DNA from 4 places in the Exiguobacterium sp. BRG2 genome. Region 1 is predicted to be linked to each of the others. Evidence: predicted binding sites of a transcription regulator. Region 1 holds the regulator's gene; each other region holds the start of a gene.

The links. The regulator Rex, encoded in region 1, represses fermentation and respiration genes when NADH is low (regulators of the CRP and FNR family bind a similar motif). The targets are predictions, from matches to a motif close to TTGTGAAATATTTCACAA.
Region 2: the regulator Rex is predicted to act here: its motif matches at 3,794-3,811, upstream of Q9R23_RS02740 (cytochrome ubiquinol oxidase subunit I).
Region 3: the regulator Rex is predicted to act here: its motif matches at 2,652-2,669, upstream of Q9R23_RS01110 (L-lactate dehydrogenase).
Region 4: the regulator Rex is predicted to act here: its motif matches at 2,182-2,199, upstream of adhE (bifunctional acetaldehyde-CoA/alcohol dehydrogenase).

Annotation. Positions count from the first base shown of each region.
Region 1 covers NZ_JAUZUW010000018.1:2,990-8,883, forward strand. Annotated here, with positions in the region: gene Q9R23_RS15475 (S8 family serine peptidase) at 1-2,875, opposite strand, end outside; tRNA gene Q9R23_RS15480 (tRNA-Ala) at 3,098-3,173, opposite strand; gene tatC (twin-arginine translocase subunit TatC) at 3,278-4,057, opposite strand; gene Q9R23_RS15490 (twin-arginine translocase TatA/TatE family subunit) at 4,065-4,262, opposite strand; gene Q9R23_RS15495 (redox-sensing transcriptional repressor Rex) at 4,262-4,921, opposite strand; gene Q9R23_RS15500 (ATP-binding cassette domain-containing protein) at 5,089-5,894, shown strand, end outside.
Region 2 covers NZ_JAUZUW010000002.1:6,081-11,974, forward strand. Annotated here, with positions in the region: gene Q9R23_RS02720 (FAD-dependent oxidoreductase) at 1-1,178, shown strand, start outside; gene Q9R23_RS02725 (disulfide bond formation protein B) at 1,248-1,643, opposite strand; gene Q9R23_RS02730 (transcriptional regulator CcpC) at 1,709-2,599, shown strand; gene Q9R23_RS02735 (N-acetyldiaminopimelate deacetylase) at 2,583-3,695, shown strand; gene Q9R23_RS02740 (cytochrome ubiquinol oxidase subunit I) at 3,930-5,327, shown strand; gene Q9R23_RS02745 (cytochrome d ubiquinol oxidase subunit II) at 5,340-5,894, shown strand, end outside.
Region 3 covers NZ_JAUZUW010000001.1:216,907-222,800, reverse strand. Annotated here, with positions in the region: gene Q9R23_RS01120 (M42 family metallopeptidase) at 1-683, opposite strand, end outside; gene Q9R23_RS01115 (GNAT family N-acetyltransferase) at 844-1,353, opposite strand; gene Q9R23_RS01110 (L-lactate dehydrogenase) at 1,609-2,565, opposite strand; gene Q9R23_RS01105 (DUF92 domain-containing protein) at 2,731-3,510, opposite strand; gene Q9R23_RS01100 (5-formyltetrahydrofolate cyclo-ligase) at 3,504-4,049, opposite strand; gene rpmG (50S ribosomal protein L33) at 4,107-4,256, opposite strand; gene Q9R23_RS01090 (1,4-alpha-glucan branching protein domain-containing protein) at 4,361-5,894, opposite strand, start outside.
Region 4 covers NZ_JAUZUW010000010.1:109,863-115,756, reverse strand. Annotated here, with positions in the region: gene Q9R23_RS13080 (Na+/H+ antiporter family protein) at 1-1,082, opposite strand, end outside; gene Q9R23_RS13075 (beta-class carbonic anhydrase) at 1,397-1,948, opposite strand; gene adhE (bifunctional acetaldehyde-CoA/alcohol dehydrogenase) at 2,285-4,879, shown strand; gene Q9R23_RS13065 (hypothetical protein) at 5,071-5,894, shown strand, end outside.

The sequences.
Region 1 (5,894 bases):
TCACCGATTTGACTTTGTAGTAGTAAAGACCATCTTTGACCGGTTTCCCGTTGATCGTTCCGTCCCAAGCAGCGCTTGTGACTGGTGTGTAGCCCTTCTCTGAACCGCTATCATAGTAGTTCTTGACGACGTCCGTTTGCATATCAAGCTTCTGAAGTGTTGTTTTATTCCGGTCAAGAATCGAATACTCGACTTTTTTCGCATTTCGAAGGAATGAGATGATCGGGAAAGCTTCATCTGCGCTACCGTCGTTGTTCGGTGAGAACGAGACTTTGTTCGCGACAACTTTTCCAGCGGCATTCGTACCAAGGAATTCGAAATTGTCCTTCACTTCAGTCGCTAGACCTGTCAATCCGTAGAACGTGTTGTTTTTATCGTACAATGGTGCATCTAAAATCGGAGCTTGATCCCATTTTCCTTTGAATCCAACATAAGGAACTGTCAGTTCTGGATTTTTGCTCTTCGTATCGATCAGACGGACGAATCCTTCGACGAAGTAGCCGTTTTTAAAGACTTGTTCAAGCGGAAGCTCGTTCGCCCAGTCAGTCGTGTTCTTCAAATCGACTGACACGCTGACTTTCGTTGAGCTCTTCGGATTAATCGAGACTGAACTCGCTTTCTTCGAGCCGACTGCAAATGAGATCGGGTATGTGCCTATGTTGGCATCTACCGTACCAATCGTTCCTTTTTTGAAGATTCCATTTGCTTCAAGGAAGTTCGATCCTTGTGCACCGAGATCTGATTGAACCGTTCCCGCTAGCTTATACGTCACTTTTTCATTGCTGTAGTTTTTTAAATCAAGCGTGAATGTGAACTTCTCGCCGACTTCCTTCAAGGATGCCTTGCCTTCACCTGACTTTGTCTCTGTGATGACGACTGGTGTCTTCATCGCAGCACGAAGATCCATCAGTCCAGCTCCCTCACGACGTGGGGAGTAGAAATTGCCTGTTTTCAGTTCTGCGTTGTATTTTCCTTGATCGAGTTGCGGACGCGATGTATTCATCAAGATGTTTTTGGCGAGTTTAACGCGTGTTGCACCAGTGACTTTGAAGTCCTTCGCAATCCGTTGCATGACGAGTGCTGTTCCACCAGCGACGTGTGGTGCTGCCATCGATGTACCGCTCATGACGCCATACTCGTTATCATTAAGCGTCGAATAGATTTTCCCACCTGGTGCCGTGATTTCTGGCTTGAAGTCAAGGCTTGGCGTGACACCCCATGACGTGAAGTCAGACATTTGTCCTGCGACCGGGTTATCGGTTGAGACCGCTTTTCCGTCAAATGTCACTGCGATTGCCTTGCCTTCTTTTGCTTTTGCTTCGAGATCATTCCCGTCCGCGATGCTAAGCGTGACGAGTGGAATCGTCGGATTGTTGAGCGCCATGCTGACGTAATCCCCGTGATCGACTCGACCGCGGACGATGACACCTGCTGCCCCTTGCTTCTCAGCTTCTGCTTGGATCATACCGTAGTTGAAACCACCGTTACGCACGACGAAGACGACTTTCCCTTTGACGTCTTTACCTTCATAGTTCGAAGCTTGACCGTCACCGACATACACGACATCCTTCTTCTCTTTATCGAAGACGGCAATCGGATTCGGCGAATCTTGTTTTTGGTATGCCAAATAACCGGCATCCTGACCGTCGATCGTCAGCGCCATGCCTTCAAGCGTCAATTTCGTATTTTCGAGTGACGCGACTTGAAGCGCCTGGCTCGTCAATCCTGGTGCACCAACGACACCGATATCCGGGTTTGCTGTATATGGATTACCCGCACCATGACCTGCAAACGCCGAGTTACCAGCAGAGATCGCACACAAGATACCGTTGTTCATCGCGTTGACGATTGCGCGTTGTTCTGGAGCATCTGAATTGACGAACGATGCCGTCGAACCGAGACTCATGTTGATGACATCGGCTCCGAGTGCAATCGCATCATCGATCGCTTTAATGTAGATATCGCTGAATGTCGATGGCATTCCTGGATCGTTTCCGAAGACTTTCATCGCGAGGAGCTGTGTTTCCGGCGCGACCCCTTTGATACCACCGTTTGCTTCATCGCCGTTTGCTCCGACCGTACCTGCGACGTGCATCCCGTGCATCGATGCCCCCGCACCTAAGTCACGGATTTCGCTGTCGTGATCGGCATAGTTATAGCCGTACGGTACTTTTTCCGTGAAATACTTTCCTTTTAAACCTTTTGTTTCTTTCGCACTCTCGACCTTCGAAGAGGTTAAATCCACCTTTGTCTCTGGACTCAAGACCATGTCTTTGTGCGATGGATCAATCCCCGTATCGATGACCGCGACGACGGTTCCTTCCCCTTTAAAGCCATAGTCCTGCCATGTTTCCTTCGCATTGACCATGTCCTTGCTATACAGCATGTCTGGCTTGGCACCTTTATCGACGGTTGGGCGCGCATATTCGTGCGCGATATGTACACTTTTGACTCCTTCGAGTTGTTTGATATCTTCGATGTCACCGAACTTCACTTCACCACTGAATCCATTGATGACGGTTGTGAAGCTTTCTTTATATGTAACAGGAATCGCCTTTTTAGCGATAGCTGACTTGACTGATTTTTGGACGCTGACGAGTCGATCCTTGATCGATTCCTTTTCGGCATTGCTCAATGTGCTATACCGCTTGTTTTGAGATTGGGCGATTTGAATCGCCGGTTTTTGTTCCATCTCGATGACGACTCGGACTTTATCCGATTGTTTGTAGTTCTTTTCTTGTCCCGATTTCTTCAGTGAGAGCGCCTGCGGTTTTTGACCCGTCGCTTTGTCTTGCGAGGACAGTGCACCTTGCGCACTGACTAGATTGGAAGACGTCATTAAGACGGCTGCCATAAGTGCAATCTTCTTCTTCATGCGTTCGTTTCCCCTTTTCTGTAAAACCATAGTAGTAATACTAATAAAACAGTTTAACGAAAATTCTGTATTTTTAGTTTAATGAAGTTAATGGAAATAAACAATTTATATTTGTCTATTTTTTTAATTTTTTTCTTTTTGGTGACATTTTATATTTGGAAGGAATTTAACTGGGAACATAAAAAAACTCCTCGAGCACTCGAGGAGTTGAACGTATGAACTTGGTGGAGACTATCGGGATCGAACCGACGACCTTTTGGCTGCCAGCCAAACGCTCTCCCAGCTGAGCTAAGCCCCCATGAATTATCTTTAGTATACGCATCGCTAACTGCTTTATCAATATAAACATAACGCTTTCATAAAAAAGAATTCCTCCCGAAATGGCTGGAAGGAATTCACGATTCATTTATTCAATTCACGCATCAAATCCGCCTGTCGTTCAAGCTCTGCCTGTTGCTCGAGGATCAAGACCTTTTTATACGTCCGCGCGGAAATCAAGATACTGATTTCATAGAGAACGAACAACGGCACTGAGATCATCAAGTGTGACGTCACGTCCGGCGGTGCGATCAATGCCGCAACGACGAACAGCGCGAAATACGCATATTTTCGATTCTTTCGCATGAAATATGGCGTCACAAGACCAAGACGTGTCAGGAACATCGTCACGACCGGCAATTGGAAGAGAAGACCAAACGGCATCGTCAACCGGATCAAGAAACTGAAGTAGTTTTCGACCCCGATGACTTGCTCGATCCCCAATTCTTTCCCGAGATCCGTTGAGACTTCGAGCAAGAAGGGAAGCAACCAGAAATACGAGAAGGCTACACCAGCCAAAAATAGAAAGAAGATGACTGGAATATACGTCAGTGTTGCTTTTTGTTCCTTTTCATAAAGCCCTGGTCGGACGAATGCCCACAGTTGATACATCCAGAACGGTGACGCTAAAATCAGCGCGATGATGAACGCAAGATTCAAATACAACATTAAAGGATCGGCGACGTTGAAGGCATTTAATCCGATACCGAGCTCTTTTAAGTCCGCTTGCAGAAAACGGACGAGCGGTCGAACGAGCGGAAATGCGACAGCGAACAGGACGACGACGATGAGGAGCGACCAGACAATCCGCTTACGCAGTTCGTCTAGGTGCGACGTCATGCTTTGTTCTTGATCAACCGTCATGATTCAATCACTTCTCTTTCGGTTCGTCCTTTTTATCGTCGTCCATGATGCCGTTCGTGGCATTCTTGAACTCTTTCAATGTTTGACCGGCAGCACGACCGAATTCCGGCAACTTCTTCGGTCCGAAGATGATCAACGCGACGACAGCAATTAATCCGATACTCGCAGGTCCGATACCTAACGTGAGCGGGATAAGGTTTTCCATTATGATTTCACTCCTTCAGCTGATTGCGAATAATGCTTCATGAAATAAACTAACGACTGCAACTCGATCGATAAATCGATGTGATGAACCCGAACGCTCGCTGGCACGTTCAACCGTGCAGGCGTAAAGTTCAGAATGCCTGTCACACCATACTCGACTAACTCATCCGCTACTGACTGTGCGAACTGGGATGGAACCGTCAAGATGGCGACATCGACCTGATTCGCTTCGATTTGTTCTTTCATGTCCGAAACATGATAGATTGGAACGTCATGCGTCGTTGTTCCGACCTTCTCTTCGTCCGCATCAAACGCAACGACTATCCGAGTACTATTATTCTTTAAAAAGTTATAATTTGCAAACGCTGTTCCGAGATGACCGACCCCGATTAAGGCAACATTCGTCACCTCATCTTGATTCAAGGTTTTCCGGAAAAACGTTAAGAGATGTTGAACGTTATATCCATACCCCTTCTTCCCTAGTGCCCCAAAGTAGGAAAAATCGCGACGAATCGTTGCTGAATCAACCTTCACCGCCTCGCTTAACTCAGCAGAAGAGACGCGGAGCTTGCCTGAATTGTATAAACTTTGGATGAAGCGATAATATAGCGGCAACCGTTTTGCTGTCGCTTGTGGAATTTTTGTGTCTGATCCATTCATCCTGCAGTTCCCCCTTCGGCCACATCCATCGTGGCACCCAAATCTTTGCAAAAAGCTTTCTACTCTCCTTGATTGTAAACCACTTCACATAGAGTCACAAATAATATATTCCGCAGGACCTCGCGCTTTTGTTCGTGATAGACTAAAGGGTGGAAGGATGGATGGAAATGATACTCTTACAAGTCAACCAACTCTCGAAATCATTCGGCGTCGAGCCGATTTTAGAAAATATCAAATTGGAAGTACAAGAGCGCGACCGAATTGCGCTCGTCGGTCGAAATGGTGCCGGTAAATCAACCTTGCTCAAAATCATCGCTGGTGAACTCAGTCATGACTCGGGCGATATCATGAAAGGTAAAGATGTCAAAATCGGCTATCTCGCGCAAGACAGTGGTCTCGAATCGAATGAGACGATCTGGAACGAGATGCTGACCGTCTTTGAACATCTGCAAGAACAAGAACGGACACTGCGCCGGATGGAAATCGAGATGGGCATGGAGCACATCTTGAACGACCCGGTCGCTTACGATCGACTTCTGAAGACGTACGATCAAGCACAACATGACTTCTCAGAAGCAGGTGGTTATCAGTTCGAAGCGAATATTCGCTCCGTCCTGCACGGCATGCGCTTTTATCCAGACGATTACTCACGCCGGATCCAGACATTGTCCGGAGGTCAACGGACACGGCTCGCCTTAGCGAAGATGCTCCTGCAAGCACCAGAGCTTCTCATTCTCGATGAACCGACGAACCATCTGGATATCGATACGCTCGCTTGGCTTGAAAGTTACCTCGGTGGTTATCGTGGTGCCGTTCTGATCGTCTCGCACGATCGGTACTTCCTCGATCAAGTCGTCAATGTCGTCTATGAGCTCTCTCGTAATGTCTGTCGTAAGTTCACTGGGAACTATACGAAGTACCTCGAGCAAAAAGCGGCATTGTACGATCAAGAAATGAAACAGTTCGAACAGCA
Region 2 (5,894 bases), on a different contig from region 1:
GATTACTCGGAGGACGTGCCACCTCTCAAACCGTAAAGGGCTTTACATTTAATTACGGTGCCCATGCGATTTATGGACGCGATCAATCAATTCTTCGCAAATTAACGAAACAACTCGGTATCGAAGTGACGTGGCTTGATTTTTCAGCGAGTCGTGCGAAATATGAATTTTCAGGTCATTTGACGGCTGTTCCTGCGAATGCCTGGGGACTACTGAAAACAGAAGTCATCGAAGGAACGAACAAAGTACGTTTTACATGGGAGATTATTAAAACGATTTTACGAGTCGAACGAGGGAATCCGCAACAATCCATCGGGCAATGGTTAAAAACAGAACGCGTCGATGAACAAGTGGCACAGTTGATGCTTGATTTGGCATCAACGAATTTTTTTACGGCAGAACCAGAAAAAATTCCATCAGATGTCTATTTCGAGTATTATCAAAAGCTTTTTCGGACGCGAAAGCCTGTCTCATACATCGAAGGGGGTTGGCAAGGGTTAGTACAGGAATTGGAACGGATCATCCTAGAGAACCGCGGAGAGATCTTGAAAAAAACAAAAATAACAGCAGTCGAATTGACTACGACAGGATTCTTGGTACGTGATCGAAAAAAACAAGAATGGAATGTGGAACGGATCATCTTTGCCGTACCACCACGTGAAATCTTAAAAATGGCGACTCCAACGACGATCCAAAAATTCGTGACACCGCATGCGAGTCATGAACCCGTCGAAGTTTTCGTGTATGATCTCGGACTTCAGCCTTATATCCAAACACCGTACTCATACATCTACGACCGTTCGCATCGAGCGTTCATCACGGATTTATCGCATTATGATGCAAGCCTCGCACCAAAGGATGGTCAAGTCCTTCAAGCAATCGCTTATCTTGAACACGATCGACTTGAGGATCCTGATTATATCGGACATGTTCAAACGGGAATCGAACAGATGCTTGACGTTCATTTCACAGACTGGAGAGAACGTATCGTTGCAGAACGAACGATTAAACGAGCAGTCGTACAAGAAATCAAATGGAAAATGGGGCAAGGTCCTCTTGCGACTCAAATTCCGGGACATGCAGGTGTCGCTTTCGTCGGAGACTGGTGTGAAGGGACGGGACAACTCTCAGAGCTTGCGTTCTCAAGCGCCGTAAGTGTTTTCAATCGATGGACGTGATGTAAAACGACAAAAGAAGGAGAAGCCGAATTGACTTCTCCTTCTTTGTATTGACCAAAGATTCATATCTTACGCTTCATTGTTCGAACGTGCTGGATAGAACGCTAGAATCAAGAGTAATGTAAAGGCAATGAGACTCATCATCGGAATCGTCAAGAAACCGAAATAGTTGACCCATTTGATGAGACAGCCACTCGAACATAACGCTTCGCCATCGGGTAAACGCTCAAGGATGACATGGTACAAGGCGACACCAAAGCCGGCAAGCACATATAGGCGTACAAAGAGTGGATCGATCGTTTTCGACCGGAACAAGGATATGAGCAAATAAAAGGCTGTCGTATACATGAATAGTCGTTGCCACCAACAGAGAGGGCAGGGAATGAATCCACGAATTTCACTAAAATAGAGACTGCCAAGCGTTGCAATCGTTGAGATGATGAACATAAAATGATAGCGTGTCATATGTATCGTCCTTTCTAACGTGTTAAACTAATGCCATCTTATATCATGAGGAGTCGAATCTCACATTGCAAGTGTCGGAAATGGAAATGTTGATCACTTTATCGGAAGAATTGAATATGAGGCGAGCTGCTGAACGATTATTCGTTTCACAACCTGCGCTTAGTCAACGTCTTGTTGCGATTGAGAGACGCTGGGGAACCAAACTATTCATTCGTTCATCGCGTGGCTTAAGCATCACACCGCAAGGAGAAAAAGTGATTGGTCTCGCAAAAGAGATGAATCGGAAGGAACTCGAACTAAAAAGTGAATTGACGGCAGAAGAGGGTGCCGTTTACGGAACGCTTCGGATTGCTGTCGCCTCCATCATGGGACAATACTGGCTCCCGCGTGTCTTAAAACGATTCGTCGAGCGTTATCCGCATGTGCGTGTCCAGTTGGTCACCGGATGGTCAAGTGAGATGATGCGTCATATGTTAGAGGAACACTTTCATATCGGGATCATTCGTGGAAACCCGGACTGGAAAGGTGTTAAAGAGCGCCTTTTTTCAGACCCGCTCTATCTAGTTGATAGTGAGTTGACGTCGATTGAACAATTGCGTGTGACGGATCGCCCGTTCATCCAGTTCAAAAGTGATTCGACGTACTATCAAGAAATTTTAGAGTGGTGGCAAGATCGGTTCGCAAGTCCCCCATCTCGGACACTGGTCGTCGACCAAATCGAGACATGCAAACAGATGGCGTTACATGGCATCGGTTTTGCGATCTTACCTGAGTCGACGATTCAGCAATCGAATGAAGTCATGCAGCTTCCGTTGAAGACATCATCCGGAAAAGTACTGAAGCGAGATACTTGGATCTTGTCCACGGAGTCGATGCTTGAATTAAAACAAGTCCAAGCTTTTTGGGACATCGTAAAAGAAGAAGGAGGAAGTCAGTCAGATGGAATACGCCATTAAAATGCGGCGCGCGCTTCATAAAATACCGGAACCCGGGTTCAAGGAATTTAAGACGCAAGCTTTTATATTGGAACAAATTCGTGCATATCCGCCAGATCGTGTCACATATGACACGTTCGAAACAGGTGTTTTCGTCCGGGTGAAAGGATTGACTGGAAACCGGACGATCGGGTATCGCGCAGATATTGATGGATTACCGATTGAAGAAGCAACTGGGCTTCCGTTTTGCTCAGAACACCCGGGGTTCATGCATGCGTGTGGTCATGACATGCATGCTTCGATTGCATTAGGTTTGATGAAACGGATCGTTGAACTACCTGTCATGGATGATGTCGTCTTTTTATTCCAACCGGCAGAAGAAGGACCGGGTGGGGCGGAACCGATGATTAAAAGTCCGTTATTTGAAAAATATCGTCCGAGTGAGATGTATGGTCTTCACGTCGCACCGGAATATCCAGTCGGGACGATTGCCAGTCGTCCAGGTGTTCTGTTCGCAAGTGCTCGAGAAGTTCATATCACGATTTATGGTCAAAGTGGTCATGCGGCATTTCCTCATTTGACGATTGATACAGTTGTTGCGCAAGCAGCCTTGATCATGCAATTGCAAACGATCGTCAGTCGATCCATCAATCCGATGAATTGTAGTGTCATCACGATTGGAAAGGTCGATGCCGGGATTCGAGAAAACGTCATTGCTGGAAGAGCAGTCCTTGACGGAACGATGCGTGCGCTAAACGGCGAAGACATGGAAAAACTCGAACGTCGTGTCCGTGATATCATTCGAGGAATCGAAGCTTCGTTTGGTGTTAAAATCGATCTACAATTCGGTAATCGCTATTATGAAGTCGTCAACGACCGGCAAATCGTGGATAAATTCTCATCATTCGTCAAGATGAATGCCAACTATATCGAATGTGACGCGGCGATGACAGGGGAAGATTTTGGTTTCATGCTGAAAGAGATCCCAGGGATGATGTTCTGGCTCGGCGTCGATAATCCGACATCTGGATTGCATCAACCAACATTAAACCCGGATGAATCAGCCATTTCTTTTGTCATTGATTTACTTGACCATTATTTCCGAGAGTATGTTTAAAAGTTTTTATGAAATAATAAAGGATATAAAGCTTTCCCTTTCGAATTCAGGAATGGGAAAGTTTTTAATATATGTAGGAATAAGAGTTTTCGAACATTTTGTGAAAAAAATCACGTGTATATGTGAACAATTTGTTACATCAAACATTATAAACAGACACAAAGGGTTATGTTCTCTATGATACGGTTATAGACCATATAGAGAAGTATGTTTTAGGAAGAGGGGGCTAAATACATGTTCAATGATCCCGTAGTGCTCAGTCGATTGTTGACAGGGCTCACACTAGCGTTTCATATTATTTTCGCGACGATTGGTGTCGGAGTACCGCTCATGGTACTGGCAGCTGAATTCATCGGTCTGAAACGCAAAGATCCAGATTATATCTTATTAGCAAGACGGTGGACGCGTGGATACGTCGTTACCGTAGCAGTCGGTGTCGTAACAGGGACGGCAATCGGCTTGCAACTATCATTACTTTGGCCGTCACTCATGCAAGTAGCGGGTCAAACAATTGCTCTGCCACTATTTATGGAGACGTTCGCGTTCTTCTTTGAAGCGATTTTCCTTGGTATTTACTTGTATACGTGGGACCGGTTCAAAAATCCGTGGTTGCACTGGTTGATTGGGATTCCAGTCGTCATTGGTGCGACAGCATCAGCGTTCTTCATCACGACAGTCAACTCCTTCATGAACTCACCAGAAGGATTTAAGATCGTCAATGGTACGTTGACGCAAATCGAACCATTAAAAGCAATGTTTAATACAGCGACACCGACGAAGGCGACACACGTCATCGTTTCAGCTTACTTGACTGTTGCCTTTATCTTGGCAGCAATCGCGGCGTTCCATTTGCTTCGCAAAAAGACACTCTCAGCAGCAGAGACGGCATATCATAAGAAAGCTCTTCGTCTCACTGTCATGGCTGGTCTGATTTTCGCGTTCTCGACAGCACTTGTCGGTGACTTCTCAGGGAAATATTTAGCGAAATACCAGCCAGAAAAACTAGCAGCTGCGGAATGGCATTTTGATACGACAAATGAAGCAGAATTGATTTTTGGTGGGATACTTGATCAGCAAGAAGACGGCAGTTATGAAATCAAAGGAGCCGTCAAAATCCCATATGCGCTCTCAATTCTTGCAGGTGGGGCTCCGAATACGGAAGTCATCGGTTTAAACGAATTCGCAAAAGAAGATCAAGCACCACTGATCGTCCACTATTTCTTTGATATCATGGTATCGATTGGGATGTACTTGACTGCTATCTCTGCTTTGTTCATCTTGGCATTCCGATTGAAAAAATTGAATCCATATAATAAGTGGATTTTACGAGGGGTGTTCATCGGTGGTCCGTTAGCGATGATTTCAATCGAAGCGGGATGGATGTACGCTGAGATTGGTCGTCAACCTTGGACGCTTTACGGTATCATGCGAACAGCGGACGCGGCGACGACTTCAACAGCGGTTGGTCCGATGCTCATTTTATTCAGTGCATTGTACTTGTTGCTTGGCACGATTTGTACGGTCGTCTTATTACGGATGTTTAAGAAAAACACGGTTGGAAAAGAACTTCAAGAACTTGCTGAAAACCACCATGCACGCGGTGAAGCAATGTTCGTGGATGATAACAAGTAAGGAGGGAACGATTTGGACGTTCAAACACTAGGGATCACGGTCCTTTGGACTTTCCTGTACGGATATCTCATCGTTGCCTCAATTGACTTCGGTGCTGGATTTTACGCCTTTTATTCAAAATATACGAAGCGGGATCATCTGACGAATCGATTGATTCTTCGTTACCTCTCTCCTGTTTGGGAGGTAACGAATGTCTTCTTCGTATTCTTCTTCGTAGGACTAGTTGGGTTCTTCCCAGACTCCGCTTACTATTTCGGTACGGCACTACTCGTACCAGCGTCAATTGTTCTTGTCTTGATTGCGATTCGTGGTAGTTTTTATGCGTTCGCCAATTATGGATCAAACGACAGCATGTTCTACACATTTTTATATGGAGCGACAGGGTTGCTGATTCCTGCTGCGATGTCGACGACATTGACGATCAGTCAAGGTGGTTTCATCCGCAAAACGAATGATACAGTTGAGTTTTTAGGAACGAAATTATTTTCGAACTTTTACTCGTGGACGGTCGTAGCGCTCGCTATCGTATCTGTCTTATACATCAGCGCGATGTTCCTCTTATTCTAC
Region 3 (5,894 bases), on a different contig from region 1:
GCGACTTCTTCCGTGAATCCAGCATTTCCACCGAACCCAACCTCTTCGTAATTTGAAATCAGGATCTGGACCGTGTGTGGCAGGTCGATGGTTTTCCATTCTTTAATCAATTCGAGCAACAAAGCAACCGATGCTTTATCATCGAGATGGCGCGATTTCACAAACCCAGTTTCCGTATAGAGGAAACGCGGATCAAACGTCACGACGTCTCCTACTTCAATCCCCGCGACCCGCGTCTCTTCTGCTGTCGTCGAACGAATATCAAGTCGGACTTCGATATTATCAGCGGACCGTTCCGTTTTATTCGTCTCGCGTGACGTATGGACACTTGAATGATGGAAAACAATCGTACCGGAAATCGTTTGACCGTCCATCTTATGAATGAGACAGTTCTCTCCTTCGATCGCTGTCCAAGCATACCCACCTAACTGTGATAAACTGAGTCGCCCCGTTGGCAAAATCTCTTTTACCATTGCACCTAACGTATCGACGTGTGCCGTCAGCAATCGTGTTCGGTTTGAAGCGCCAGGCAAAGTCGCTAAGATCGCTCCCTTTTCAAGTTTGCGATACGTGATCCCGTCTGCAACCAAACGCTTTTCTACATATGTAATCGCTTCTTTCGTCGAACCTGTCGGACTTGGAATCGAGACCAGCTCTTCAATCGTACGTATGACTTCTTTCATGTTCATTCGCTCCCTTTCAATCGGACTACACCGTACTATCCGCTTTGTTTTCATGATAACAAATATTCATTCTTTGTCGGTACTGATATCCTATATGCACTACGCGAAAAAGCTGTAGCACTTTTTTGCTACAGCTTTTTGTCCACACCATATAATGAACTTAGACGTATTTTTTCATCCAAATATCATCGCGGTATGTGCCGTCTTCTAATTTTACAGAGTCTGGATCTTCGGCATATACTTCAAAGCCGAGCGATTCGTAAAGACTTTGCGCTGCTTCATTTCCTGACAATACGGCAAGAATGACTTGCTCAACGTCTGGTAACTTCTTCGCCTCGTCGATCAAGGCCTCCATTAGAGCACGACCGGTCCCTCCACGATATTCAGGCGAAACATATACTCCGGAAATCATCGCTTTGTGCGACTCACGTGACAGTTCGTATGGCTTGACCTGACCAAACCCAAACAATACATCGCCGTCGAACATACCGAGCCAAATCTCATCGGAGTCGGGTTCTCCTTCTAGACCTTCTCGTACTTCGCGGAGCGGGGTTTGCTGTTCATCGTCAAACGAATGACCGAAAGCATCTGGATGATTCTTTAATCCCTCAAGGCGTAGATTCCAGTATTGTTCTGCATCCTCTTTAGTTAATTTTCGAAAAGTATACATGACTGTCGATTCTCTCCTTTTTTGGGTTTCATGACGTACAAAAAATAACGGAAAAACGCTTCTATCTCTTACTTAACCTTTTTCTAGTAAAATAAAACCTAGATTTTTTCTCTTTAATTTCACTTAAATACAGTAGTGATGTTTGCCTCTTCTTTTTTCTCATAACAAAAACTCAAAGGTGGACACTAAGATACAGGATCACCATTTGAGTTTTTAAGCTCTCTATTTATGAGGTTTTCGTCATGCTTCGCGCCGTTAACCTTGCAAGACAGGTTCGAGCGTCTGACGCAATACATCAGCAGAATGATGAAACTTCTTCATTTCTTCTTCCGTCAACGCGACTTCAATGATTTCCCGCACACCTTGACGATTGATGATCGCCGGTACTCCGATGTGAATGCCGGAAATCCCGTACTGCCCATCCACATATGCCCCGACCGTCAACAAACAGTTCTCGTTCCCAAGGATGGCACGCACGATTCGAACAAGTCCAAGTCCAATCGCATAATAAGTTGCTCCTTTACGTTCGATGATATGGTAGGCAGCATCCCGAACGTTGATATAGATTTGATCAAGGTCTGCTTGAGAATAACGATTGTCCTCAGCAAGCAGTTCATCAATCGTTTTTCCGTAAATACGGCTATTACTCCAGGCAGCGAATTCCGTATCTCCATGTTCTCCAAGAATGTAGGCATGGGCATTGCGAGAATCGATGTGAAAGTATTCTCCAAGCATTTGACGCAGACGTGCTGTGTCGAGTACCGTTCCTGATCCAAATACGCGTGATTTTGGAAGACCGGAATACTTCCAAGCCAGATGTGCCATGATATCGACAGGATTGGAAGCCACGACGATGATACCGTCAAAACCGGAATCCATAATCTGACGAATCATTTCTTTCATGATCAATGCATTCTTTGCGACGAGATCAAGTCTCGTCTCACCTGGTTTTTGAGGAGCTCCCGCCGTGATGACGACGACCTCCGCCTCTCGGCAGTCCATATACTCTCCAGCCCAGATTCGCATCGGTGAAGAGCTAAATGGTGTTCCGTGGTTTAAGTCCATTGCCTCGCCTTCTGCTTTGGCTTTGTTGACATCAATGATGACAAGTTCTTCACAAAGTCCAGCTGTTGACATCTGATAAGCAAAGCTTGAACCAACTGCACCAGCTCCAATGAGGGCTACCCGTGTCACTTTCGCATGTAATTCCATATCGTTATGTCCACCCTTTCATTCGTCCTAAAAGTTTGTTAACTATCTCACAAATAAATTGTAACATCTTTCACATTCTTTGTATCATGTGAAATTAATCACATTTGTCCATTTTGTGTCATTGATATCCTAACATAAGGAATTACACACTCATATACTTTCCAGTTACCAGAATCGAATGATGATAAACCCGATTCCACTCGCTAAACCACTTGTTAAGACATTGACAGCATCATTCCCTAAAAGTCGAATGCCTGAAACGTAAACGGTCGGTTGACCATGGTGTTCTCGCTTTTCCGTGTATTCCCCACAAACCGAACATCGGTAAACGCGTTGCCCTACTGCTCCAAATAGTGTATCCAGTAGGCTCCCGAGTACACCGATGCTTGTTACGAGTAAGACGTCTCTTAAAGAAAGAGAAAATATCCAATGCGCTGCTACCGCAATGAATGCAGCTCCTGCAATCGTACCGACCGTTCCAATTAGCGACATCGCTCCACTCGTCCCTGCTGGTACCCGCTGTAACGTTTTGAGCGACCACGGATCACGTCTTGAGAGCGGCCCGATTTCGGATGCCCACGTATCAGCATTCGATGCTGCGATGACGAATAGAAATAACAAGAGATACGCAAAATCCATCGTCATGGCATACGCTAAGGCAGCAACGAACGCTACCCCTCCATTCGCAAGAACCTGCCATCCGTCACGCGCGCCATCTTTCTCAACGATGGAGTCGACCGATTGTTTTCTGGATCGTCCAACCTTCGATAACAAGCTCGAGCTACCAAAGAATAGTAAGAGTACTACTAATCCTTGCCATCCAAATCCAAATGAGACACCACTACCGACGAGCAGGGTCATGATCGCACCACTTGTCGTCAATAAATGAAAAGATCGTCCGGTCCAAGCAAGCAATAGACAAAACAAAATGGTCGCGCTCAGCATCGGATGACCTCTAAATCAGTGACGATCAGGTCAACGGGGATATCAAAGGCTTCTACTTCAAAATCGGAAAGAAGTTGTTCGGAAAAGGCAATCGATACTTTACATCCTGCATAGGTCACGAGTGCACGATCGTAATAGCCTCCTCCCCACCCTAAACGATATCCGTTCCGTCGATAGGCACGACCCGGAACGAGACAAAGCTCTGCTTGAGCAAGTGAAGCCCGACGTGCTGAAGCGGTCGGTTCAGCAATTCCCATCTGATTTGCTTGAAGTTGATCTTCTGGTCCATGTTCATAAAAGACCATCTCGTCTCCCACTACTTTTGGTATCAAGACCGTCTTGCCCTCTTGCCACGCCTGTTCAATCAGCATTCTTGTATCACATTCATTTCGAAAAGCTAATGTGATCGCGACACATGTCGCTTGTTGCCACTCAGGCAACAACAAAACATGTTCGTAAATCAACCGTTCCTTCTCCGTACGATTCTCCATTACATCTAATCTTTCTTTGATCAGACGGCGTACTTCTTGTTTGTTCATGACTGTCTTCCTTTCCACAAAAAAAGCCATCACACGAAGTGACGGCTTCCATCTCAATTATTTCACTTCACGGTGAAGTGTGTGCTTACGGAGACGTGGGTTGTATTTCTTCAACTCAAGACGCTCTGGGTTGTTACGCTTGTTCTTTTTAGTGATATAAGTACGGTCACCAGTTTCAGTGCAAGCTAATGTGATTTTAACGCGCATGGGATTCCCTCCTATCTAGCTCTCGATGTATCAAGTGATTTTGCTTTACATAAGGTTAAGCATACTCAAGTATCGTACCAAGAAAGGAAAGGAATTGCAACTGTTCATCCGTTCTTTTTCGGATTCGTCACGTGTTGATATGGTTTTTCAAGGTTCTCTTCAAAACGCAGTGGCTTCTTTTCGACGTGATACTCTTGTTCCACCCCGTGACGTGACTCTTCTCGTTCTAGATAAACGACCGCTGATTGGCGCAACGCATCTCCTTCAAGTCGTTTTAAGGCAACGACCAGACCACCTGAACGATCAGGAGAACGCTCACTTTCGACATCGTAGACGTTACTTACGAGTGGCAACTCTTTCATCTTCGCGATAGCTTGGGCAGCTGATGCGGTCTCCATGTTGAAGTTGTGGATGACTGCGAAATCAACGATCTTACTCAAGGCTTGCGCTTGGCGTAAGAATGCTAAATTTAGTGCCGCCAGTTGGTTATAGGTCTGAACGAGCGGTAGACCCGTCACTTGCACTCCGTAAACATGAACACCTTCTTCAAATCGATACGCTTCTGGATGTTCCGTGACGACATAGACATTCTCACCAGCAGCAGCAAGTCGTCGAGCGAGCTCCGAAGCCGGCCGGTCTGACGCATCATATTGTCGGACGAACAACAAGATGGCGTCCGTATTCCAAGATTTCTCACGCTTCACTGCCACGTAGTAATCATGTGCTGTCAAGAAGACATCCGGTTCAATATCTGAATCTTGAAGGAAAGGATATTCGCGATATCGATCATCCAACCATTCCACCGTCAGCTCCTCAGCATCCAGGCGACGCTCCGTTTCTTCAAAACGTAGGATGTGCTCCCGGAAACGATTCGCAGCATATTGAGCTGTCGTCTGTCCATCGAGGATGAACGGCCAGTCGCTCGAGACAGCGAGGAGGTATTCTCGAATGAGTTGACGCTTTGCTTTGACAGTCAACGCATCTTGATGACGATTTCGGGCTACGACACCTGCTAGTCTCTTCTCAAGTTGATGGAGATGACGAATCATCCAGTCATTCCGTTCATTGATCCAGACTTCCGCGTAGCCTTTTCGTCCCCACGTTCCCATCGCGACATGTGCCGTGTCGATGTCTTGGAAGTGACGTTCGAGGAAGATCGCCGGTGAAATCGACTCAATTCCTTGATCTTCTAAACGTTCCATCGCTTTACCGAGGAAGTCGGGACCTTCAAACCACCAGTGACCGAACAATTCGGCATCAAATGGTGCTGTGACAAGGAATGGTGGGAAGTTTTGTCCTTGATGCGCATCTAAATGTTCACCGAGTGCTTGTGCGAAGTCTGCTGCGTGCTCACTTGTCCGTTGCCATGCCCAATCACGGACGTAATAGTCTTTTTGATCCGTTTCTCCTGTTACGCGATGTAATTTCAACCCTGTATCATAACGTAGTCCCTCTGGGTGCATGAACTCAGCGATTTGATCCCACTCTCGATCGTACGCAAGGTCACGATAAAACTCGCGGTAATCCGGATGACCCGGGTATCCGATGACAGAGCTCCAGATTTTTCCGGAAATGATTTGATCACGCGGGAAGAGTGCCACACCGTGCGGCGAATAGACGGGTGCTCCGATTCCGTGT
Region 4 (5,894 bases), on a different contig from region 1:
ATCGCAGCGATGATTGGAACAGTTGAGAAACTTGATCCAATGCCCATCGTGACGAGAAGACCGATCAAGAGCATGACGAACGCGGCAACAAGTTGGGAGTCGCCCATCAATGCTTTTGAGTTCTCAACGAGCGGTTCGATATCACCCGTCTCACGCAAGACATTCGAGAATCCGTTCGCTGAGATCATGACAAAACCGATGAATGACATCATCCGCATACCACGCGTGATGACGTCATCTGCTTCACTGAATCGAACGAGACGAAGCAACAAGAAGAGGATGAGTCCCGTCGATGCAGCAAGAATCATTGATTCCGTCTGCAGTTGAACGATCAGTGTCGCGATGACGACGATACCACTTAGAACAAGTTTCGATTTCGTAATGACCGGGATTTCATAGTCGTCCGGGGCGATATCACGAATTTCATACGTCCGCTCTTTCCGGTACGTATACAGACCGATCAAGAGACCGACGACCATTCCGAGTGCTGGAATCGCCATTGCTTCGATGACAGAAACTCCCGTCGTATCAAGACCATTAGCTTTCAGGTTTTTCAGTAAAATCTGATTCAGATAGATGTCTCCGAATCCGATCGGTAAGAACATGTACGGTGTGACGAGACCGAATGTCATGATGATCGCAATTCGACGTCGGTCCATCTTCAACTGAGAAAAAAGACCAAGAAGCGGCGGAATGATGATCGGAATGAAGGCGATGTGAATCGGTAGAGCATTTTGTGAACTGATTGCGAGTAACAGAATCGCGAACAAGATGAATCCTTTTAACTTCTTGACTGATGCGGCACTTGCGTTACCTCGTGAACGTGCGATCAATGCGTGAGCGAGAGCATCCGGTAAGCCCGTTTTCGAGAGGGCGACGGCAAACGCACCAAGCATTGCGTAGCTAAGAGCGATTTCGGCTCCGTCACCAAGACCACCCGCGAACGCTTCGGTTGTTTTCGTTAAATCAAGACCGCCGACGAGACCGCCGGCGAACGCACTGATGACCATCGCGAGCACGATGTGGACGCGGAAGATCGCTAAGATGAATAGTAAAAAGACGGCAAACAATACGGCGTTAATCATTCGGTAAAACCACACTTTCTTTTGTTATCACTGCACTATACTAAAGTATCTTACAGCCATGTTGAAACACTGTCAAGGATAAAAGTCTGACCTCGTATTAAATGACTTCACGATAGGCTTTCTAGCTTTGTATAAAAGTCTTATTTTTTAATACCTGGAAGCATGAAGGGAAAAGCATATAGATCACTGAAGATGGCTTACACAAAAAAATGTGCCATCCTTCTCCATTACGAGAAAATGGCACATCATCTTTAATTTAAGACGGAGTAGAATATCCCGAATCTATTTGAGTTTCTTCTATAAGAGAGCAATCAGCAATCGACGACGTCGAGTTTACCGGTCCCTGGGTCGATGACGAGTCCATGGACATTCGTACCAGGTGGCAGTAATGGGTGGTTCTTCACGAGGCTGACGGAGTGGGCGACACTCTCCTGAACTGACGTAAAGCCACGTAACCATTGGTTCAAATCAACACCTGATACTTCAAGCGTGTGAAGAATCTGTTGGTCGATACCTCGATCCTTCATTTCGCTGATCATGTGTTTAGGATCAATCGTGCTCATGCCGCAATCGTGGTGACCGATGACGACGACTTCTTCAGCGCCAAGGGCATACAACGCGACGAGAATCGAGCGCATGACGGAACCGAATGGGTGCGATAGGATAGCACCGGCATTTTTGATGATCTTCGCATCCCCGTTTTTTAGGCCGAGTGCGTGTGGAAGAAGTTCTGTTAGGCGGGCATCCATACATGTCAGGATGACGACCTTTTTATCCGGGAACTTATCCGAGACGAACTGCTCATACTGTTTTTCGGCGACGAATCGCTCGTTGAAGGCTAGCATTTCCTGTACAACTGACATTGAAGTGTCCTCCTTTAGTGGTAGCTCTTAATATGTACCCCATATCAGAATACAAGATGATGAAACGGCTATCAAGTCAGGAAAACGCAAGGTGTGACAAATCGCACACATCCATGTACATGAAGCAAAACGATGAAAAAGGAGAATCCGCAATAGATGTAAACGTTACCAAGGATGTGAGGGAATTCACAGGATGGTCATGCACAAAGCAGGAAAAAGGAGTTATGATTGATTTGTGAAGGAAAGCACAAACTATTGAAAAACAGCTTGGCATTCCTGACATAATGGTTGGCAAATCAAACTCAGATTCGTTCCACGACAGGGAGGAAACCACTCATGGCTGTGAAAGAAAAAACAAAATCGACGGCAACGCCGGTCGAACAAGCAATTGGACAAATCGTTGAAAAAGGACAACGTGCATTACAGGAGTTATTGACATTCGATCAAGAAAAAATCGATACGATCGTCCGTGATATGGCACTTGCCGGACTTGAACGGCACGTCGAACTCGCTCGTCTCGCAACAGAAGAGACAGGTCGCGGTGTCTTTGAAGATAAGATGATTAAAAATATATTTGCGACAGAATACATCTACAACAGTCTACGTCATGAAAAAACGGTCGGGATTTTAGAAGAAGATGTCCAAAACGGCATCACCTATATCGCTGAACCGGTCGGTGTCGTCTGTGGTGTAACACCAGTCACGAACCCGACATCGACGACGATGTTCAAAGCATTGATTGCGATCAAGACCCGCAACCCGATCGTCTTCGCGTTCCACCCGTCGGCACAACGGTGTTCCGTCGAAGCGGCGAAAACACTTCGCGATGCAGCCATCAAAGCTGGGGCGCCGAAAGACTGCATTCAATGGGTCGAAGAACCATCACTTGAAGCAACGAAAGTCTTGATGAACCATGAAAACATCGCCATGGTCCTGGCAACAGGTGGTGCAGGAATGGTCAAATCAGCGTATTCAACAGGTAAACCGGCACTCGGTGTTGGACCAGGGAACGTTCCGTGCTACATTGAACAATCAGCAAAAGTCAAACGGGCAGTCAGCGATCTCGTTCTTTCAAAAACGTTTGATAATGGGATGATTTGTGCGTCTGAGCAAGCCGTCATCGTTGACCAAGAAATATATGCAACGGTCCGTGCAGAAATGGAAGCACTCGGTTGTTACTTCTGTACACCGGAAGAAAAACAACGCCTCGAATCACTCGTCATCAAAACCGATACATGTGCCGTCAACGCGGACATCGTCGGGAAACCTGCGACATGGATTGCAGAACAAGCCGGGATCGACGTTCCGGAAACGACGGTCATGCTCGTCGCGGAACTCGAGCACGTTGGAGCAGCAGAACCACTGTCTCATGAAAAACTCAGTCCCGTCCTCGGTGCGTACCGTGTCGCATCCACCGAAGAAGCGTTTACGATTGCTGAACAGATGCTTGAAATCGGGGGTCTCGGTCATACAGCCGTCATTCATACGACGAACGATGATTTGATGACAGCATTCGGACTCCGCATGAAAGCCTGCCGGATCCTCGTCAACAGTCCATCTGCTCATGGCGGAATCGGTGATCTTTATAACGAGTTGACACCATCACTGACACTCGGTTGCGGCTCATATGGGAAAAACTCTGTTTCTGAAAACGTGACAGCGAAACATTTACTCAACGTCAAGAAGGTGGCGAGACGACGCGTGAACATGCAATGGTTCAAAGTTCCTGAAAAAATCTACTTCGAAAAGAACTCCGTCCAGTACCTCCGGTCAATGACTGACGTTTCACGCGTCATGATTGTCACCGATCCAACGATGGTGCAATTCGGATATGCCGATAAAGTGATTCAAAACTTGCCACAGTCTGTCAGTTACCGAATCTTCGACCAAGTCGAACCAGATCCATCAGTGACAACTGTTCAGACAGGTGCCCAAGCGATGTGTGACTTTAAACCTGACTTGATCATCGCTCTTGGTGGTGGGTCAGCGATGGATGCTGCGAAAGGAATGTGGCTCTTCTATGAACAGCCGAACGAAACATTCTCAAACTTGCGTCAAAAATTCCTGGATATTCGTAAGCGTGCCTACAAATTTCCGACACTCGGTCGTCAAGCGAAGTTCGTCGCGATTCCGACGACATCGGGTACGGGTTCAGAAGTGACACCGTTCACCGTCATCACGGATAAAGAGAAAAACGTCAAATACCCGATTGCTGACTATGCCTTGACACCCGACGTCGCGATCGTTGATCCGGAATTTGTCATGACCGTCCCGGCTTCGATTACTGCTGATACCGGAATGGACGTCTTGACTCATGCAACAGAAGCATACGTATCGGTTCTTGCGAACGACTACACGGATGGACTGGCACTCAAAGCAATCAAGATGATCTTTGACTACTTGCCACGAGCGTACGAGAACGGATCTGACGCAGAAGCTCGGGAAAAAGTGCACAATGCGTCAACGATGGCAGGGATGGCTTTCGCGAACGCCTTCCTCGGAATCAACCACTCGATCGCGCACAAAATCGGTGGGGAATTCCACACACCACATGGACGGACGAACGCGATCCTGATGCCACACGTCATTCGTTATAATGCGTCACGCCCAACGAAACTGGCAGCATTCCCAAAATACGAATCATTCGTCGCCGATGAACGGTATGCGGACATCGCACGTTACCTCGGTCTTCCGGCAGCAACGACAGAACAAGGGGTCGAATCACTTATTCAAGCAGTTGCCGATCTTGGACAACGTCTCAACATCAAGATGTCATTCAAGGCGCAAGGTATTCAAAAAGCAGACTTTGAGGCAAAACTCGATAAGATGGCAGTCGATGCTTTCGAAGATCAATGTACGACAGCGAATCCAAAGATGCCGCTTGTCGCTGAATTACGGACGATCATGGAACAAGCATACGAAGGCATCTAATAGAGAAAAAAATACTATGGCAAAAGATCGTTCAACCGGCTTCTCACTCTGAGAAGTCGGTTTTTGTTTTGGAAATCGATGGAGACAGTCAGAGAAAAAGTGGGATATAATGGCTGTTGAATGAATTTGATGTTTTTGGTTTCGTTGTAGCAGGAATATTCAAACATCAGACATAAAAAGGAGGAAATGGGATGGAGTCAAGGCAAGAAAGGAAACAACGACGGTTTTCCGTCTGGGACGTCCTGTATGGCGTCCTCATCGGTCTCATCTTTTTCGGTGTCATCTACGGTGTGATGGCATTTTTGACTTCACAAATCACCTCATCCTCAGACTATCAGGATCTCGTGAAGCAGATGCAACAGGCGGATATCACATGGAAAGAAACAGACATCACTGTTTCGTTGATGCTTCTGTTCGTCGGTGGGCTGTCGATTACGATGCCGAGCGCAGTCCGAGAAGGGATCATCAATCAGGTGCTGGATGCAAGTTCTGCCGGCGACGTCTTATCGTTGTTTGGGATTGACTTAAGACAAGTCCTCGCGCCATTGACGTTCGATGTCTCTTACGGCACGTTGCTTTATTCTGTTTTTGGTATCGGATTGATCGTCCTGTTATTTTTAGTGTTACGGATTAAGGCAAGTCGGCTTGGGTGGACGATTCGATCGGTCAGTTTCTTTTTAACGGTCGGCATCATCTGGTTTGTTCTTGCCGGACGCGGAAACAGTGTCCCATTCCTTGCGTTACAAGACGGCTATGCGATGAGCGGGATCTTACCACTTCTCGTCGTCAGTCTGCTTGGTTGGATGGCGTTTTTCCCGCAAAAGTTATCCGGTCTGACAGCTGCCGGACGTGCCAGCTTGCTGATTTTGATGTTCGCGAGTACGCTCCAACTTGTCTTTACGGTGCAGGACGAAGCGGAGTATGACGGTGATTCCTCACTACGAACGGCATTGACCGTTGCGAGTCTGAACGCCGGAAGTGGAGGGATGTATGACTGGATTCATGGTGGACAAGT